DNA from 4 places in the Ideonella azotifigens genome. Region 3 is predicted to be linked to each of the others. Evidence: predicted binding sites of a transcription regulator. Region 3 holds the regulator's gene; each other region holds the start of a gene.
What was found. Region 3 encodes FNR, which switches genes on or off when oxygen is low (the NO sensors DNR and NnrR bind a similar motif). Its sites were predicted from a motif close to TTGATNNNNATCAA; they were not measured.
Positions count from the first base shown of each region.

Region 1 (3,317 bases), on a different contig from region 3:
TGGGCCTGATCATTGCCGCCGGCCTGGCCGCCACGCTGCTGCGCCACAAGGCCGCACCGGACGCACCCGAGCCAACCGACACCTGACCAAGGAGCACCGCACCATGAGCACCGCCGCCAAGCCCTGGGCCCCGCTGATCACCGCCGAGCAGCTGCAAGCGCTGCTGCAGCAAACGCCGCCACCGCTGCTGCTGGACTGCAGCTTCGACCTGGCGGACAGCGGTGCCGGCGAGCGCGCCTTCCTGGACCGGCACATTGCCGGCGCGCGCTACGCACACCTGGAGCACGAACTCAGCGCGCCCAAGAGTCCGGAAGGCTCGATCCGCGGCGGTCGCCATCCGCTGCCCACGCGCGAGGCCTTTGCAGAAGTCGCTGCGAGCTGGGGCCTGACGCCCGAGCGCGGTGTCGTCTGCTATGACCAGCAAGGCGGCCCGTATGCCGCGCGCGCCTGGTGGATGCTGCGCTGGCTCGGCCATGGCGCCGTAGCCGTGCTGGACGGCGGCCTGGCCGCGTGGCAGGCCGCAGGTGGCCCTGTCGAAAGTGGCGAAGCAGCGCCAGCCCAACCCGCGTCAAGCTACCCGCTGGGCGACACGACGATGCCGACCGTGCAGGCCGACACGCTGCTGCGCCAGCTCGGCCGGGTCACAGTGCTGGACGCGCGGGCCGGCGAACGCTTCCGCGGCGAGACCGAACCGCTGGACGCCGTGGCGGGCCACATCCCTGGTGCACTGAACCGCTTCTTCAAGGACAACCTGGGCTCGGATGGCCGCTTCCTGCCGGCGGCGGCGCTGCGCGCCACCTTCGAAGCCATGGGCCTGAAACCCGGGCAGGTGGTGAACCAGTGCGGCTCCGGCGTCACCGCCTGCCACAACCTGCTGGCGCTGGAACATGCCGGCATGAACGGCTCGGCCCTCTACCCTGGCTCGTGGAGCGAGTGGTCAGCCGACCCGGCCCGGCCTGTCGCCAGGAGTTGAAACAGGCGGCACTCCGTTTGCCCCTGTTGGGCTTGAGGCAGATCAAGCCCTTGCCACGAGGCAGGGCCACACTGTCGGCACCCGACCCACGGGTCGCCAGCTCGCCAGAAGGAGTGCAGCATGTACCAACATATCCTGGTCCCCACAGACGGTTCCGACATCACCGCCCAGGCCGTCCTGGCCGCCACCACGCTGGCCCGCACGCTGGGCGCCAAGCTGACCACCATCAGCGTCAAGGAGCCCTTCCCCTACAGCGCCATCAGCGAAATGCAGCCGGTGCCGCCGCAGGAGTTCTATGACGCGCAGGAGCGCATTGCTGCCGCCCGCGTCAAGGTCGTGACCGACGCCGCAGCCGCCGCTGGCGTGCCCTGCACCGCCTTCACCGTCGAAGCCGTGCACGCCTGGGAAGCCATCGTCGACCTGGCCAAGGACAAGGGCTGCGACCTGATCGTGATGGCCTCCCACGGCCGCCGCGGCGTCAGCGCGCTGCTGCTGGGCAGCGAGACGCAGAAGGTCTTGACGCACTGCAAGATCCCGGTGCTCGTCGTCAAATGAATTGCACCAAGGCCGCCGTTCGCGGGTAGCAGCGTCAGCCACGTGGCTTGTTGCGCCAACAGCGCAGCGGCGCCGGGCCGCCCCAAGCGGCTGCGCCAACCCGCCCGGCGGGTGGTCTTGCGTACTCGCGAGACCGGGTGCCCCATTCAATCGTGCATGAAGCTGATGGCGAATGAGACCAAGAGCAGGCCGGCGCCGATCCAGACAATCTGCGACACCAGGTCGCGCCAGGGCAGGCGCTTTTGCATCTGCGGCAGTAGGTCGGCCACGGCCACGTAGATGAAGCTGCTGGACGCGGCCACCATCAGGTACGGCATCACGCCGATCCACGCGCCCACCACGTAGTAGCCCAGCACGCCACCGACCACGGCCGCGAGGCCGGACAGCGCGTTGTAGAACAGCGCACGCTTGCGGCTCAGCCCGGCGTTGATCAGCACGATGGTGTCGCCGACTTCCTGCGGGATCTCGTGCAGGATGATGGCGATCGAGGTGGTCAGCCCCAGGTGCGGGTCGGCCAGGAAAGCGGCGGCAATGATCACGCCATCGCAGAAGTTGTGGATGCTGTCGCCCAGCAGCACGCTGAAGCCGCCGCGGCCGGCCCGTTCGGCATCGAAATGATGGTGGTGGTGGTGCCCGTCACCTTCGTGGTGATGATCGTGCCGGTACAGCTCGGCCTTCTCCAGCAGGAAGAAGAACAGCAACCCGCCCAGCAGCACCGCGAACAGCGTGTGCGGCTCGGCCTTGCCGCCCTCGAAGGCCTCCGGCATGACGTGCAGCAGCGCGGTGCCCAACAGCACACCGGCCGACAGGCTGACCAGGTGCTTGACCAGCTTGCTCAGCACGGCAAAGGTCAGCGAAGCAGCCACGACCACCGACAGCACGCCGCCGATTAGCGTGGACATCACAATGTAGAACAGCGTCATGGGTCAGACAAAAACAAAGCCGCGCCCGGGAGGGACGCGGCTGGAAGCCGGCAAGGATGCGAAGACTGCTGCGAAAGGACTCAGGCCACGCCGTGGCTGCGGAACCAGGCGCTGCAGCGCTGCCAGCCATCGTCGGCGGCAGACTTCAGGTAGCTGGCCCGGTAGTCCGCATTGAAGGCATGGCCGGCTTCGGGGTAGACCACGAACTCGGACTGTTTCGCCGCAGGGCTGCCACTGGCCAACGCCTTTTTCATCGTATCAACCGTGTCAAGCGTGATGCCGGTGTCCTTGCCGCCGTACAGGCCCAGCACCGGCGCCTTCAGCTCGCCCACCAGGTCCACCGGGTTCTTCGGCGACAGCGCATTCGGCTCGCCCACCAGTCGGCCATACCAGGCCACGCCCGCCTTCACCGCCGGGTTGTGCGCGGCGTACAGCCAGGTGATGCGGCCGCCCCAGCAAAAGCCGGTGATGCCCAGCTTGCTGGTGTCCATGCCCTGCGCCTTGGCCCAGGCGACGGTGGCGTCCAGGTCGCCCATGACCTGCGCGTCCGGCACCTTGGCGACGACCTCGCTGATCAGCTTGGCGATCTCGCCGTAGCTGCCCGGGTCACCCTGGCGCACGAACAGCTCGGGCGCAATCGCGCAGTAGCCCAGCTTCGCAAAGCGCCGCGCAACGTCGGCAATGTGCTCATGCACGCCGAAGATCTCGCTGATCACCAGGATCACCGGGGCGTTGGTCTTGCCCTGCGGCACCGCGCGGTAGGCCGGCATCTTGAAGTCGCCGACCGGGATCGTCACCTCACCGACCAGCAGGCCGTCGCTCGAGGTCTTGATCACCGTCTGCGCCATGATGGGCATGGCTGCGGC
Region 1 is NZ_JAJNKD010000015.1:144,280-147,596, reverse strand. Features, by position in the region: gene LRH25_RS25180 (DMT family transporter) at 1-86, shown strand, start outside; gene LRH25_RS25175 (sulfurtransferase) at 104-973, shown strand; gene LRH25_RS25170 (universal stress protein) at 1,094-1,528, shown strand; gene LRH25_RS25165 (ZIP family metal transporter) at 1,675-2,451, opposite strand; gene LRH25_RS25160 (dienelactone hydrolase family protein) at 2,532-3,317, opposite strand, start outside.
Region 1: a site for FNR is predicted at 1,006-1,019, ahead of LRH25_RS25170 (universal stress protein). Genes of this name have one in related genera too.

Region 2 (3,317 bases), on a different contig from region 3:
TGCTGCAGCGCGAGCTTGTCGGCCTGGGTGATGTCGCTGATCTCGGCGCCGGCCAGCGGCTGCGGCTGCAGCGAGGCGCAGGCACTCAGGGCGAGCGCCGCGGCAGCCACGAGCAAGGTCTTGGCAAATGCAAGCATGGTGATTCTTGTAGGAAGTTCGAAGCGCCGCAGGGCCGTGCGCAAAGCGTGTGAGACCGAGCTCGCAGCATAGGAAGGCTGGGCGCAAGCAAGGGTGCACAGAAGCGGGGCGAAACACCTCTGTCTCTGGCGACCGCCCATCGGCCCGGCGGCGCGGATGCGTTGCAGAATCGACTGTGTGAAGCCATGCCTGCCCCAGGAAATCGTGCCCGTGGACGCCGCCCAGGTGGCGCTGACCGCCCAATGCCTGGGACCGTTGACCGACCAGTTGATGCCTTACTTCCTGGCCCTGCGTGCCGAAACAGACGCGGTGCTGGCCAAGCGCCTCCCGCTGGCCGGCGGCAAGGCCTACCCATACGGCCGCTGCGAGGAGATCACGCAGGACCTGTACGCCCGGCTGGCGCAACGCCTGACAAAGCCGGCCGATCCGGTCACGCAGGCATTGCACGACTTCGTCGCCCAAGGGGGCGTGGTGCGCAGCATCTGGGGCGTGCTGCGCGAGCAGTATTTCCAGAACGCGATCCAGTTCGGCGCGCTGTACGTGGACGTGTCCAACGACACGGTGTTCGTCACCAAACCGCAGATCGAGATCCTGCCCATCGAACAGTCCGGTTTGGTGCCGGTGCGCGACCTGGCGCACTTCCGCCAGACGGCCGAGCGCTACTGGCACGCGACGGTCTACGCCAACCACCTAGTGCCGACGCTCGCCCCCTTGCTGCCCATCATCACGGTCAGCGCCGGCAAGCTGCGGCCAGGGCTGCAGTCGGCCTGCGACTACATGATCGACCTGATGCGCCGCGACGCTTTCCAGCAGGCCGAAGCCTGGCTGCGCGATGGCCCGGCGCCACCACCGGAACTGCAGTTGCCAGACCTGCCGGCCGACCTGCGCCCCTGGACCACGGACACGCGGCAAGAGGCTGTGCAAGCCTGCCGGCGCGCCCGTGCAGCGGGCTGTCAGCTTGACGCCGAATGGCGCACCGCCAGGGTGCTGGACTACCTGCGCTCGATTCGCGCCTAACCCGGTGAAAGTGCTGAGATTCACGCCTCTGCGGCCCAATTTCGCGCTGCTATACTGAATTGCAGTGGGGGTGTAGCTCAGCTGGGAGAGCGTCGCGTTCGCAATGCGAAGGTCAGGAGTTCGATCCTCCTCATCTCCACCACTGCTCCGCCAGGATTCAGCGTGAATCCGGCGAGCTCCCTGGAACCACTGAGGCGTCGTCATGGCCGGCCCGTGTGTCCCGTCAGGGCCCAACCACCAGGGTCCACCTCCCTGTCGAAACCAAGACCGACGCATCCGCCATTCGGGCGGCTCGCGCGTCTGCGCGCAGCCAGCTGGCTGGTTTGCGTTGGATCAAGCGACCGCCGGTGCGGCGGTGTTGAACTCGGGGCGACACAGCACTGGTTGCCTGCCGATCCGTCTGCCAGCCAGGGCTGCTTCCTCACCACATTGCCCAATACAAGCCCTTGCGGCGCATGCCCCCGCTCGATGAGCAGGACAGTGCCGCATCAGACAGGATGCCCGCATGAAAATTCTCGTCGCCACCGATGGCTCGAAGCCCGCCTTGCATGCCGTCAAGTACGCCATCAAGTTGCTGCAGTCGCTCTCGTCCACCAGCAACACCGTCACCCTGATCAGCGTGCACGACGATGTCGGGCTGCGGCATGCCAAGGCCTTCGTGGGCAAGGAGGCCGTGGCCGACTACTTGCGTGAACTCAGCGAGAAGGAACTCAAGCCCGCCAGGAAGCTGCTCGATTCGGCCGGCATCAAGCACGACATGGAAGTGCGCACAGGCCACGTCGCACAGGAAATCGTGCATTGCGCGAAGGCGGGCAAGTTCGACCTGATTGCGCTTGGCGCAAAAGGCCGCGGCGCCGTCGCCGACCTGCTGCTCGGCTCGGCCGCGCAGCGCGTGCTGGCGACCGCCGAAATGCCTGTCGTGCTTGTGAAGTGAACCGCCGCGTCTTCGCCGCCGATCCCGAAAGCCGGCGGCAACTGGCCCGTCGGTGACGACCGGCTGAGCGAGGCCAAGGCTCGCCTGCGCCTGGCCCGCGACGGGCCGAACGAATCAGCGGTGCGCAAGCTGCGCAGCGTGTTGAAGCCGGCACGCAAGGTGGCATCCGAACCGATGTGGCTGCCCTTGCTCGCGGTGCATGCGGGCGCCAGGGTCTGGGTGCGCGTGCCATGCTCGGCAACGCCGCTTCCAAGCGCCAGTTCGGCCGTGGTGGCGGGCACGCTGGCCGTACTGGGCACCGTATGCCCATTACCTCCTACAGCGGACCATTCTCGTTCTCGGCGCCCGCTACTGTGGCGCTGCTGGCGGCAGACTGCATGGCCAGGCCGGGCCTGCTGTGGTTCGAGGCTGTCAAACTCTTCCGGCGCCGTTGGCGACGATCAGGCAATTTAGCGCGCAGCCGCGTCTGGTCACGCCTCCTTGCACCTGCAGGGGGAATTCCCTTTCTGCGCCACGCGCCGCGGCACGCGGTTTGCCTCTTGTCCCGAGTCAAAGCGGCAAATGCGCCAAGTTGGTGCCCGGTTGGGAAGGAGCACTGGCACAAAAATCGCTTCCAGGATCCGCTTTGTCCAAGTGCTGCGGCTGACCGCGACTGAAGCACTGCAACACTCGGCAAACAGCCCTTTCAACCGGCTGGTTACAAGGGCTGAAGCCGGTTTTGCCGTGAATCATTAGGGTCAAGCCTGTAATGGCAGGCAGAAATTGCCCGCTATAGTGGCGTTTTTCGCGGCCCAAAAGGCCGTTGCCGATGAGAAAGACAGCGTCCTTCGAGGGCGACTGGAGGAATGAGTGGATTTCGCTGAATCGCAGCGCAGCCCCCGCAAGCACCCTGTGGGGCTGATGGTGGTGATCGTGCTGCACGTTTTGCTGGGCTACGCCCTGGTGAGTGGCTTGGCACGTCGGGTCGTGGAGGTCGCCATCAAGCCGGTGGAGACCAAGCTGATCGAAGAGATCAAGCCGCCGCCACCGCCGCCGCCGGAGAACCTGCCGCCGCCGCCCAAGAACCTGCCGCCGCCGCCAGCCTTCGTGCCACCGCCGGAAGTGCAGGTGGCACCGCAGCCGGTCGCGCCGACCATCACGACGACGACGGTGGCACCGCCGCCTGCGCCGGTCACCATCACCCCAGCGGCACCGGCGCCACCCGCACCGCCAGCACCGCCGCGTGCAG
Region 2 is NZ_JAJNKD010000015.1:561-3,877, reverse strand. Features, by position in the region: gene LRH25_RS24555 (TolC family protein) at 1-137, opposite strand, end outside; gene LRH25_RS24550 (hypothetical protein) at 349-1,155, shown strand; tRNA gene LRH25_RS24545 (tRNA-Ala) at 1,222-1,297, shown strand; gene LRH25_RS24540 (universal stress protein) at 1,661-2,089, shown strand; gene LRH25_RS24535 (TonB family protein) at 2,939-3,317, shown strand, end outside.
Region 2: a site for FNR is predicted at 1,479-1,492, ahead of LRH25_RS24540 (universal stress protein). Genes of this name have one in related genera too.

Region 3 (3,317 bases):
AAGTCGACCCGGCCCTGGCACATCAGCGCCATGATGACGGCGCGCCGCACCAGGTCGTCCCTCACCAGCGCCACGCCGCGCTGCACCGGCAGTTCGCCCTGGCGCAGCGCGTCGTAGTACTCGGGCAGGGTCTTGGCGTTCTGGTGGTAGCTCGCGCCCACGCGGCCGATGGCCGACACGCCCAGGCCGATCAGGTCGCAATCGGGCTGGGTGCTGTAGCCCTGGAAATTGCGGTGCAGCCGACCTTCGCGCTTGGCCACGGCAAGAGGATCGTCCGGCAGCGCGAAGTGGTCCATGCCCACATAGGTGTAGCCGCGACCCAGCAAGCCGGCGATGGCACCGCCCAGCATTTCCACACGTTGCGCGGCGCTGGGCAGCTGCAGGGTGTCGATGCGGCGCTGCGGCTTGAAGCGCTGCGGCAGGTGGGCATAGGCGTACAGCGCCAGGCGGTCCGGCCGCAGTTCGCCGATCTGCGCAATGGTGCGCGCGAAGCTGGCCGGCGTCTGCTGCGGCAGGCCGTAGATCAGGTCGGCATTGATGGAGGCGAAGCCCAGTTCGCGCGCGCTGACCATCAAGGCTTTCACGCTTTCGAACGGCTGCACGCGGTGCACCGCCTGCTGCACCTGCGGATCGAAGTCCTGCACGCCGAAGCTGATGCGGTTGAAGCCCAGTGTGCGCAGGTGGGCCAGGCGCTCGGCGCTGACGGTGCGCGGGTCGACCTCGATCGAGAGCTCCGCACCCTCGGTGAAGCCGAAGGCGGCGCGCAGCGAGGCCAGCAGGCGGCCCAGCTCCTCGTCGGACAGGAAGGTCGGCGAGCCGCCGCCCAGGTGCAGCTGCGAGACCAGCTGCGAAGCCGACGGGCCGTCGCCCAGTGCGGCGCGCACCAGGCCGATCTCGGTGTCCAGCGCCTGCAGGTATTCGGTGGCGCGCTCGTGGTGGCGGGTGATGACCTTGTTGCAGGCGCAGTAGTAGCAGACCGACTCGCAGAACGGGATGTGCACGTAGACCGACAGCGGCCCGCCCAGCGCCGCGCCGCCGCCGCGCAACGCCAGCGCTCGGCGGCACTCGGCCGGGCCGAAGGCTTCGACGAAGCGGTCTGCCGTGGGGTAGGAGGTGTAGCGCGGGCCGGGGGCGTCGAAGCGCCGCAGCAAGGCCTCGGGCAGCAGCGGCGACGCCTGCTCTGCGCCAGCGGAGGTCGACGAAAGGACTGTCATGCCCGGCATGCTGCCCGGCACCGGCCTTGGCCGGCTTGATCTGGCGCAAGCGCCCACAGCAGCCGGGCTTGAACAATCAGGTCCCGGACCTTTGTTGTCTCACATCAAGACTGCCCCGCCATGATTCCCCTGACCGATGCCTGCGCCGCCCAGGCCAAGCCCAATGTGGCCTGCTCACACTGCAATCTGCGCGAGCTGTGCCTGCCGGTGGGCATTCCGGACGACGAACTGCAACGCCTGGACGGCATGGTTGCCACCCGCCGCAGCGTGCGCCGCGGCCACACGCTGTTTCGCCACGGCGATCCGTTCGAAGCGGTCTACGCGGTGCGCACCGGCTTCTTCAAGACCCGCATCACGCCTGAAGACGGACGCGACCAGGTCACCGGCTTCCAGATGGCAGGCGAATTGCTGGGGCTGGACGGCATTGGCAACGACCACCATGCCTGCGACGCCGTGGCGCTGGAGGACTCTCAGGTCTGCGTGATTCCCTACAGCCAGCTCACGCAGCTCTCGCGCGAATTCCCCGGCCTGCAGCGCCAGTTCCACAAGATCATGAGCCGCGAGATCGTGCGCGACCATGGCGTGATGCTGCTGCTGGGCAGCATGCGAGCCGAAGAGCGCCTGGCAGTGTTCCTGCTGAACCTCTCGCAGCGGCTCAAGGCGCGCGGCTTCTCGCCCTCGTCACTTGTGCTGCGCATGACACGCGAGGAGATTGGCACCTACCTGGGCCTGAAGCTGGAGACCGTGAGCCGCTGCTTCTCGAAGTTCCAGGAAGACGGCGTGCTGGCGGTACGCCAGCGGCAGATCGACGTGCTGGACCCCGAGGCCTTGCAGCGCCTGGTAAACAACGCGCACGGCTGATCCAGCCGAGCCGCGGCGGTGCCACCCCCCTGCGTGACACGCTCCGCGGCGCCAGCGGTCATTCGGGCGCCGCCTCGCGCTCGCGCCGCAAGCCGCCCACCAGCCACAAAGTAGCGGCCGACGAAATGGCGGTCGTGACCCAGAAGACCAGGAATGCCAGCGAACAGATGGCGTTGCGCGACCATTCGGATTCGCCGCTGCCTGGCAGGTCGTGCACGCTGCCGGGGTCCACGAAGGCGAACATCAGGCCGGCGAGCAGGCCCGCCATCACGAATGCAGGCCAGAGCACCAGCAGCAGCCTGCTGCGAAGCCTGGGCCGGAAAGCGACGGTGCGCTCCTCCGGCTCGTCTTCCTCAACGGCGTGCGGGGCTGGCAGCATGATTGCGCGCCTGCATGGCATCGGTCGTGGCCCCCTGCTCTGCGCTGCCCGCCTCCAGCAGCGGCCGGTCCCGGCCGTGCAGCGCCAGGCCGAAGGTGGCGAAGCTCGCCACCACCACGAGGGCGGGGCCGCCAAACACCATCCAGGCAGTGGGCACCCGCCACCAGGGCAAGGTCGGTTGAAACTGTTCGATGGGCCTTGCCTTCATGGCTTGTCTCCTTGTTGGCGGAATCAGCGGGGGATCACAAACGAGGACTTTTCGCTCACCGCGGCACCCGCGGCGCCCAGCGGCGACACCTCGAAACGGATCGGGTGGGCGCCCGGTTTCAAGGCCGCCGCCTGCTCGGGCGGCACCCGCACCGCGAGCGTCACCCAGCGGGCTTCGGCAGGCAGCAGGCTGACCTCCGGGCTGCCGGACAGCACAGCGCCGGGAATGCCCTGCACTGCCACGTGATAGCGCTGTGGCTGCTCGGTGGCATTCATCAACTGCAGCCGGAAGACGTTCTCGACCAGGCCGTCTTCAACGATGCGCGCCAGCGTGGCGCGGTCGCGCACCACGTCCACCTTCAGCGTGCGGCGCAGACTGAGGCTGGTGACAAACGCGACGGCGATGACGATCAGCACCGCGCCATAGATCAGCACCCGGGGCCGCAGCAGGTGCGGCAGGTCAAGCGCTGGCTTGGGCGGCTTGGTGAGGTCCGGATGCGGTTCCTGCCGGGCCAGCGCATTCTGCGTGGCATAGCGGATCAGGCCGCGCGGATAGTGCATCTTGTCCATCACACCGTCGCAGGCGTCGATGCAGGCGGTGCAGGCGATGCATTCGTACTGCAGCCCCTCGCGGATGTCGATGCCGGCCGGGCAGA
Region 3 is NZ_JAJNKD010000004.1:423,619-426,935, forward strand. Features, by position in the region: gene hemN (oxygen-independent coproporphyrinogen III oxidase) at 1-1,214, opposite strand, end outside; gene fnr (fumarate/nitrate reduction transcriptional regulator Fnr) at 1,335-2,075, shown strand; gene LRH25_RS12395 (hypothetical protein) at 2,134-2,454, opposite strand; gene LRH25_RS12400 (hypothetical protein) at 2,429-2,662, opposite strand; gene ccoG (cytochrome c oxidase accessory protein CcoG) at 2,686-3,317, opposite strand, start outside.

Region 4 (3,317 bases), on a different contig from region 3:
CTCCAGCGGTCGGGTCTACAGCGTGGCCGTGGCCACGCTGCCGGGCGGCCGTGGCGATGGCGTGCCGATGACCAGCCTGATCGACCTCGAAGCCGGCAGCCAGATTGCGCACTACTTTGCCGGCGTGCCCGAGCAGATCGTGCTGCTGGCCAACACCGGCGGCTTTGGCCTGCTGGCGCGCCTGGCCGACCTGAACAGCCGCCAGAAAGCCGGCAAGAGCTTCCTGACGCTGGAGGCCAGCGACCGCTTGCTGCCGCCGACTGCCGTCGCGCCGGCCCAGGTCAACGTGGCCTGCCTGGCGATGAGCGGCCGGCTGCTGACCTTCCCCCTGGCTGAGCTGAAGCTGCAGTCCAATGGCGGCAAGGGCTTGACGCTGATGGACGTGGACGCGAAGGATCCGCTGGTTTCGGTGGCCGTGTTTGCCGATCAGCTGCGCGTGATCGGCGCGGGTCGCGGCGGCAAGCCCAAGGATGAAATCATCAAGGGCGCAGCGCTGGCCAGCCACCAGGGCAAGCGTGCGCGCAAGGGCAGCAAGGTCGAGGCGGTATTGAAGCCAACCCAGGTGCAGGCGGGCTGATCGGCTGCAGGCTCAGGCGGGTGTTGCGCCGGTGAGTTGGCGCGTCACGGCGCGTCGCACCGGCGGCAACACCTGGGCCAGCCACAGCACGACCTTGCGCGCCGCGCGGGCGGCGGGCCGGTCGTCTGTGAACAGCTGTGCCACGCCATTGGTGCCGTGATAGACCGGCCAGGTGGTGCGCTGGTGTTCGGCCGCGTAGCGCTGCAGGGCCCGGGCATCGCCGACATCGCCGCAGGCCCGGAACGCAGCCGCCACTTCGCGTGTCAAGGTCTGCACGCCGTAGAGCCCGAAGTTGAAGCCGTGCGCGGTGACCGGGTGCATGCCGACCGCCGCGTCCCCGATCAGTGCGATGCGCGGGCCCACCAGCCGCAAGGCCTGCACGGCCACCAGCGGGTAGGCATGCCGCTGCCCGGCCAGGTGCAAGCCGCCCAGCGACGGTCCGAACTGCTCGGTGAGTCGTGCGGCGAAGGATTGGTCGTCCATGTCCAGCCAGCCAGCGGCCTCTGCCTGGCGCACGGTCAGCACCGCGGAGCTTTGCAGACCTGCCATGGGCAACATGGCCAGGGTCAGGCCGTAGCGAAAACATTCGTGGGCAATGCCCTGGTGCGGCAAGGTGTGGGCAACCCGGCAGACGATGGCGGTGCGGCCGAAATCCAGCGAGCGGGCCGGCAATCCCGCCATCCGGCGCAGCGCGGAAAAGCGGCTGTCCGCGGCCACCACCAGCGGCGCCTGCCAGCGGCGGCCGTCGGCAGTGTCCAGCACGGCCACTGCCGGCTGTGCCTCAAATCGAACGACGCAGGCCTGCGTTTCGACCTGGACGCCGGGCGTGTGTTGCGCCACGGCCCAGGCGGCTTCCCGCAGGCGGTGGTTCGGCACCAGCCAGCCCAGGGCCTCGTGCCCGTCGCTGCGTGCATCGAATTGCAGCGGCCACGGCATGCCGCCGTCGTGCACATGGGCCTGGCGCAGCGGCGCAATCTCGGCGGCGGGAAGACGCTGCCAAATGCCCAACTCCTCCAGGATTCGCCGCGAGCGGTGTGTGAGCGCGATGTCCCGTCCGTCTTCCGCCGGCTTGGCCAATGCGGCCCAGGGCGCCTGTTCCAGCACGGTGATGCGCAGGCCTTGGCGGGCCAGGGCAATGGCCAGTGCAAGTCCTGCGGGGCCGGCGCCGGCGATCAGCACGTCAACAGATGCGGCGGAGGCGTGGGGCATGGGCAAGGCTTTCGGCGCGAGAGCTGCGCGTGAGGAACCACCGCACCTTAGCGGCACCTTCCAGCGTGGCGTTTGATCTGCCTCACGACCCATTCACGCATTGCCGCGGCCGGTTCGAAGAGGGCTTGCCTCCGCACGGGTGTCTACTTCCGCCCGTCTTTTCCGGTGATTGCCCTCACAGCCGACGTGGCATGCTGCCCTCGTGCTGAAGACCATACCTTCCCCTCAGTTGCAACTGGGCATGTTCCTCCACCAGCTCACCGGCTCGTGGATGGATCATCCGTTCTGGCGTTCCAAATTCCTGCTGCGTGACCAGCGGGACATTGCGCGCATCCTCGAAGCCGGCATTGCCGAAGTCGTCATCGACACCGAACGCGGCCTGGACGTGCCTCTGGCAGACGAGGCCAAAGACGCGGTGGCGGTCGTCGGCGCAGAGGCCTTGGCAACGCCGGCCGAAGAAGAGGACTCGCCTCTGCCCTTGCCGCATCCGGCGCTGGACCCGGTGGGGCCTCGCTACACCGATGCCCTGCAGGTCAGCCGGCAGGCCATGGGCAGCGTGATGGGCCTTTTCGACGCAGCCCGCCTGGGCCAGGCGGTGGACGCCAAGACCTGCCTGCCGGTGGTCGAGGGCATCGTCGATGCGATGTCCCGCAAGCCCGGGGCGCTGGCCAGCGTGGCCCGGCTGAAGACGGTGGACGACTACACCTACATGCACGCGGTGGCGGTGTGCGCGCTGATGGTCGGCCTGGCCCGCCAGATGGGGCTGCCGCCGGCCATGGTGCGCGAAGCCGGGCTGGCCGGGCTGGTGCTGGACATTGGCAAGGCGGCGCTGCCGACCGAGCTGTTGAACAAGCCCGGCCGGCTCAGTCCCGAAGAACTGGCGCTGATGAAGACCCATGTGCGCCACAGCCACGACATGCTCAAGGCCGAAGGCGGCTACAGCCCGGCCGTGCTGAACGCCTGCCTGCATCACCACGAACGGGTGGACGGCAGCGGCTATCCGGACGCGCAGGCGGGAGAGCGCATTGGCGTGCTGGCCCGCATGGCCGCGGTCTGCGATGTGTACGACGCGGTGACCTCACGCCGGCCTTACCGCACGCCCTGGGACCCGGGCGACGCGATGCGGCAAATGGCCCAGGCCAAGGGGCAGTTCGACAACGCCGTGTTCCAGCATTTCGTCAAGGCCGTGGGCATCTACCCGGTGGGTTCGCTGGTGCGGCTGCAGTCAGAGCACCTGGCCGTGGTGCTGGCGCTCAACAGCAGCGCGCTGTTGACGCCGCGTGTGCGTGTCTTCTACGACATTGGCGAGCGGCACCGCATCACGCCTTATGTGCTGGACCTGGCCGATGGCTCGGCCAAGAACCGCATCCTCGGCCCCGAGGTGCCTGACGCCTGGCGCTTTGCCGACCTCGAGCAGCTCTGGCTGCTGGACTGACGAGGCGAGCGAGCCGGCGCCACGCACCGGCCCGTTGGCTCATGAGAAAACGCCGGGCCGCCCCAAGTTTTCTCATCCCCCTCGGGGGGCCTGACG
Region 4 is NZ_JAJNKD010000016.1:90,222-93,538, forward strand. Features, by position in the region: gene parC (DNA topoisomerase IV subunit A) at 1-577, shown strand, start outside; gene ubiM (5-demethoxyubiquinol-8 5-hydroxylase UbiM) at 590-1,786, opposite strand; gene LRH25_RS25670 (HD-GYP domain-containing protein) at 1,989-3,221, shown strand.
Region 4: a site for FNR is predicted at 1,859-1,872, ahead of ubiM (5-demethoxyubiquinol-8 5-hydroxylase UbiM). Genes of this name have one in related genera too.